DNA from 2 places in the Allobosea minatitlanensis genome. Region 2 is predicted to be linked to the other one. Evidence: predicted binding sites of a transcription regulator. Region 2 holds the regulator's gene; the other holds the start of a gene.
What was found. Region 2 encodes LexA, which represses DNA repair genes until DNA is damaged. Its sites were predicted from a motif close to TGTTCNNNNTGTGTTCNG; they were not measured.
Positions count from the first base shown of each region.

Region 1: the regulator LexA is predicted to act here: its motif matches at 2,095-2,112, upstream of ACWH43_RS11680 (2'-5' RNA ligase family protein).

Region 1 covers NZ_OZ224509.1:2,338,633-2,341,551, reverse strand. Annotated here, with positions in the region: gene tgt (tRNA guanosine(34) transglycosylase Tgt) at 1-54, opposite strand, end outside; gene ACWH43_RS11690 (ArsC family reductase) at 297-662, opposite strand; gene ACWH43_RS11685 (glutathione S-transferase N-terminal domain-containing protein) at 673-1,380, opposite strand; gene ACWH43_RS11680 (2'-5' RNA ligase family protein) at 1,500-2,060, opposite strand; gene ACWH43_RS11675 (hypothetical protein) at 2,213-2,551, opposite strand; gene ACWH43_RS11670 (ribonucleotide-diphosphate reductase subunit beta) at 2,671-2,919, opposite strand, start outside.
Region 2 covers NZ_OZ224509.1:2,538,309-2,541,227, reverse strand. Annotated here, with positions in the region: gene ACWH43_RS12585 (ComEC/Rec2 family competence protein) at 1-1,441, shown strand, start outside; gene lexA (transcriptional repressor LexA) at 1,661-2,371, opposite strand; gene ACWH43_RS12575 (molybdopterin molybdotransferase MoeA) at 2,465-2,919, opposite strand, start outside.

The DNA.
Region 1 (2,919 bases), 200 kb from region 2:
GAAGTCGGCGGTCGCGGCGATGTCGCGCTGCGCGGGCTGAGGCTGTGCGGTCATGGCCTGCGAGGTAGAGCAGAGCGGTGTTTTAGGGAAGAGGCGCCCGCACGAAGGGGGTCATGCACGGCTTCCGCCGCTTGCCGGCGGGCGATTGGGCGGCTGAAGAACGCAAGGTCATCCCGGGCGCAGCGAAGCGGAGACCCGGGATCCACGCCCGAGCACAGCCTTTGAAGGTTCCGGCATGGATCCCGGATCGGCGCGGCTGAAGCCGCTCGTCCGGGATAACCCGCGCCACTAGCCGCTCAATTGGTCCGATCTCCCGCCAGCGCCGCCTCGTAGACCTCCGGCTTGAAGCCCACGACGGTGCTGCCCTTGCCGAGGTCGAGCACGGGGCGCTTGATCATCGAGGGCTGGGCCAGCATCAGCGCGATCGCCTTCTGCGCATCGAGCCCCTGCTTCTCGGCGTCGGGCAGCTTGCGGAAGGTGGTGCCTGCGCGATTCAGCACGGTCTGCCAGCCATGCTCCTTCACCCAGCGTTCGAGCGAAGCCCGGTCGATCCCGCTCGCCTTGTAGTCGTGGAAGGCATAGGCCGCGCCGTGGCCGTCGAGCCAGGCGCGCGCCTTCTTCATCGTGTCGCAGTTCTTGATGCCGTAGATCGTGATGGCCACGTCGCTGTCCTCAGGCCGGGCGCTTCGGGATGTCGAGGCCGCGCTGCACGGCCGGGCGCGACAGGCAGCGCTCCAGCCAGATCGGCACATGGGTCAGGCTGGCATAGTCGACGAGCTCGCCGGCGCCGTAGAAGCCGACGAGGTTGCGCACCCAGCCGAGGATGGCGATGTCGGCGATGCTGTAGTCGTCGCCCATGATCCAGGTGCGGTTCGCAACCCGGTCCTCCAGCACGCCGAGCAGGCGCTTGCTCTCATTGGCGTAGCGGTCGCGCGGGCGCTTGTCCTCGTATTCGCGGCCGGCGAATTTGTGGAAGAAGCCGAGCTGGCCGAACATCGGGCCGATCGCCGCCATCTGGAAGAACACCCACTGGATCGTCTCGTAGCGGGCGGCGGGGTCCTTCGGCAGCAGCTTGCCGGTCTTTTCGGCGAGATAGAGCAGGATCGCGCCCGACTCCCACAGCCCCAGCGGCTTTCCGCCCGGGCCGTCGGGGTCGATGATCGCCGGGATCTTGCCGTTCGGGTTGAGCGAGAGGAATTCCGGCCCCCAGGTCTCGTTCTTGCCGATGTCGATGGCATGCGGCTCATAGGGCAGGCCGAGCTCCTCCAGCGCGATCGAGACCTTCACGCCGTTGGGCGTCGGCAGCGAATAGAGCTGGATGCGATCGGGATGGCGGGCGGGCCAGCGCCTGGTGATCGGGAAAGCGGAGAGGTCGGCCATAAGGGGCTCCGGTTGAATCGGGCGGGCGTCGAAGGCGAACGATAGTGACCTGAGCGGCCAAGGCAACGCGGTTGAGCCGCCCCCGGCCGCAAGGCGCGCTTGCGGCCTTGCATGATCGCTCAGCCGTTCCGCAGCGGCCAGCGCCCGAGAATCTCGTAGTCCCGGCGCGGGATGCTGCGGATCAGCACGAACTCCGTCACGCGCCAGCCCAGCCGCCTGACCCGAAAAGCCCGCGCGCGGCAGTGGTCGTAGAGCAGCGTCAGATGCGGGCGGAACGAAGCCCGCCCGCTCCGAAAGCCGCTCGCCCGCAGCTCCCCCTCGATGGCCTCATGCAGCCGATCGGCGCCGATGACCCCGTCGCTGCCGACCATGACCAGGGCCGGTTTCCCGGCTTTTCGGGTGAAGACCGCCACCGCATCGAAATCCAGCCGGAAGGCGTCCTGCCGGATGCGTTGCCCGACGCGCCGCAACAATGCCAGTTCCGTAAGGTCCGGCTCCCGGGCCTCCGGCCAGCCCCAGAGCGTGACATGGTATTTGCGCGTGCCGCGCGGCGGCCCCGACAGATCGAGCCAATGCCGCAGCGCATGCGCCATCCGGTCGGCCGAGGCCGCGGCGAGCGGGCTGGGCAGCAGCGCGAAGAAGTAGTTCGTCCGTCCTGGAAAACCGGCGCCCGGCGCCATAGCCGCCTCCCCGCTCGGTGGCCGGGGACCAATCTGGAACAAAACAGAAACAACGGCAAGCCGACCGCTTCCTTGCGCCGGGCCGCACTCTGCGGCCGCGAGGACCGAGGCGGGCTGATTTACGCGGAACCTGCCGTGAAAGGCGGCGGGCCCTAAAGCAGGAAATGCAGGCCGAACCCGAGAATGATGCAGCCCGTCGCGACGATCTGCGCGACGAACAGCGGACGCAGCCGCCATTGCTGCGCGGAGCTGAACGCGGCCTTCTCGGCCCGCGTCATCCGCTCGCGCGCCCGGGCCTGCTCGACGAGGACCGTGGGCTCCGGCGAAGGCCCGTCGCGCTCCAGGTCCATGCGTACCGTGACGAAGGCGATGACCAGCCCGAGCAGACCGAGGCCGAAAAAGCCGAGCAGGCGCAAGGCGGCGTAGAACACGCCGATCGCGAGCCCGGCGAACACGGGGAAAGCGAGATAGTCCCACTTCGTGAAGCGCATGGCGCAGCATGCGGGAAGCGGCCGGCCCCGTCCAGCCGGACCGGGCGCCCCAAAAAGCCGATGCCCGGCGCGGGCCGGGCATCGCATGCGGGAACCTGCGGGGAGGCGCCGGCCGGCGCCTACTCCCAGCTCAGCGCGCCGCCGTTCTGGTATTCGATGACGCGGGTCTCGAAGAAGTTCTTCTCCTTCTTGAGGTCCATCGCCTCGGACATCCAGGGGAACGGGTTTTCCGCCTCGGCGAAGACCGGGGCAAGGCCGAGCTGCGCGCAGCGGCGATTGGCGATGAAGTGCATGTACTGCTCGCACAAGGCCGCGTTCAGCCCGAGGAAGCCCCTCGGCATGGTGTCGCGACCATAGGCGGCCTCGAG
Region 2 (2,919 bases):
GGCGGCCCTCGTTACCGGCAAGCGCGGCCTGATCACCGAGGCGACCAATAACGACCTGCGCGCCGCCGGCATCTATCACATCGTCTCGATCTCCGGCCTGCACATGGTGCTGGCGGCGGGGACGATCTTCTGGCTGGTGCGGGCCCTGCTGGCCCTGTCGCAGACGCTGGCGCTCGGCTGGCCGGTGAAGAAGATCGCGGCGCTGGCCGCCATGCTCGGCGCCACGGCCTATTGCATCTTCTCCGGCAGCGACGTCGCCACCGAGCGCTCGCTGATCATGACGCTCGTCATGCTGGGCGCGATCCTCGTCGACCGGGCGGCGCTCAGCATGCGCAACCTCGCCCTCGCCGCGATCATCGTGCTGCTGCGCGAACCCGACGCGCTGCTCGGGCCGAGCTTCCAGATGTCCTTCGGCGCGGTCGCGGCACTGATCGCCTTCGCCGAGCGCTGGGACCGGCGCGACCCGTCGCAGCCGCCCTCGCTCCTGCCCTGGCCGCTGCAGGCGCTCTGGACCGCCTCGCTCGGCATCCTCGTCACCACCATCCTGGCCACGGCCGCGACCGCGCCCTTCGGCGCCTTCCACTTCCAGACCTTCAATCCCTTCGGCCTGCTCGGCAACGCCATGGCGCTGCCCTTCGTCTCGCTCTGCGTGATGCCTGCGGCGGTGTTCGGCGTCATCGCCTATCCCTTCGGGCTGGACTGGCCGGCCTGGGCGCTGATGGGCCTGGCCTCCGAGATCGTGCTCAAGGTCGCGCATGGGGTCGCGACCATCGACCATTCGACCGTGACCGTCGCGGCCTTCGGTCCCGGCGTCCTGCTCGCCTTCGTCGTCTCGCTGCTCTGGCTCACGCTCTGGACCACCGGCCTGCGCTGGCTCGCCGTGATCCCGCTGGTGCTCGGCGTCGCCTTCGCGGCGAAGCCGGAGCGGCCGGAGATCCTGATCGAGCGCGACGGTTCCGGCATCGCCGTGCGCGGCAGCGACGGCCGCCTGGCGATCGCCGGCCGGCCGAGCCGCTTCGTGGTCCAGCAATGGCTCGCCTCGGACGGCGACGACCGTTCGCCGGAGGATGCCGGGCTGCGCGGCGGCGTCGCCTGCGACAGCCGCGCCTGCATCGCCCGCACCGCCGACGGGCGCAGCGTCTCCTATGCGCGCGACCGGGTCGCGATCATCGAGGACTGCCGCCGCGCCGACCTCGTCGTCACCAATATTCCGTGGAGCGCGCCTTGCGCCGCGATGCTGGTCGATCGCATGGCCCTGTCGCGCAACGGGGCGACCTCGCTCCATCGCAGTCCAGGCGGCTGGAGAAGCGATTCCTCGGAGGCCGGCGCCGGCGAGCGACCCTGGAGCCGCCGCAAGCCGCCGGCTCCGGCGCAGCCGGCTGCCGCACGGACACAGCCCTTGCCGGAGAGCCCGGCCGACAGCGACCCGGACCCGCTCTAGGAGCGCGCCAACTTAACGCGGAACCGCCTTGACGCGGAACCGCGCCGTCAGTCCGGACAAGCCGCGCGAGCGGCCCCGATCCGGATCTAGGCCCTAGCCGTCCGGAATCGATCCCCCGTCTTCGCTCCGCTCCGCCCGGGCTGACAGCTCCGCCCGGGACGACATGGCAGGTCCGTTCACCGAGCAGATAGGGTCAGGACCCGCCGGTCGATAGGCGGCTCAGTAGCGCCGCAGCAGGTTGACGAGGCGGCCCTGGATCTTGACGCGGTCGGGGCCGAGGACGCGGGTCTCGTAGGCCGGGTTGGCGGCTTCGAGCGCGATCGAGGAGCCGCGCCGGCGCAGGCGCTTCAGCGTCGCCTCCTCGTCGTCGATCAGGGCGACGATGATGTCGCCGGTATTGGCGGTGTCCTGCCGGCGGATGACGACGGTGTCGCCGTCGAGGATCCCGGCTTCGACCATCGAATCGCCCCGCACCTCCAGCGCGTAATGCTCGCCCGAGCCCAGCATGTCGGGCGGCAGCGAAACCGTGTGGCTGCGGCTCTGGATCGCCGAGATCGGCGTGCCGGCGGCGATGCGGCCCATCACCGGGATCGAGACCGGCGCCCGGGCATCCTCCTCGGCCGGGGCAGGGCGGGGCTTGGCAAGGTTCGGCTGCGCGCCGAGGCCGCCCTGCACGACGGCGGGGTTGAAGCGCCGCGGCTGCGGGCCGGCGAGCCCTTCCGGCATCTTGATGACCTCGAGCGCCCGTGCGCGGTTGGGCAGGCGGCGGATGAAGCCGCGCTCCTCCAGAGCCATGATCAAGCGGTGAATGCCGGATTTCGAGCGCAGGTCGAGCGCATCCTTCATCTCGTCGAAGGAAGGAGGCACGCCGCTCTCGCGCAAGCGTTCCTGGATGAAGCGCAGGAGTTCGTGTTGCTTGCGTGTCAGCATGATCGTCGCCGGCGCTCCCCAAGGCGGTTCGGTGCAGATTCGAAACAAAGCCAGAACACTATAGCTGTTCGCTTTGTGTTCCGCAAGGAGCCGCTAGCGCAGGCGCAGCACCCGGCAGGCTTCGCCTTTCTTAGCCGGCTCCGAATGGGCCGGCCGGATCGTCAGGGCCCTGGCCCGGGCGAGGGTACCGAGCATCGCGGAATCCTGCTTGTCGAACGGCGTCGCGACCCATCCCGCCGGAGTCAGGGCGAGATCGGAGCGGACATAGTCCTCGCGCTCGTCATTAGCCGGCATATCTTTTCCGAGAATCGCGGGGATGGCGCGACTGCGGTCGGGCTCGGGCATGCCGAGCAGGGCTTCGATCAGCGGCAGCACGAAGAGATGGCCGCAGACGATCGAGGAGACGGGATTGCCCGGCAGGCCGAGCACGACCATGCGCCCGAGCCGCCCGGTCATCATCGGCTTGCCGGGGCGCATCGCGATCTTCCAGAAGCCGAGGCTCATCCCGGCCCGCGTCAGGGCCTCCTGCACGAGGTCGTGGTCGCCGA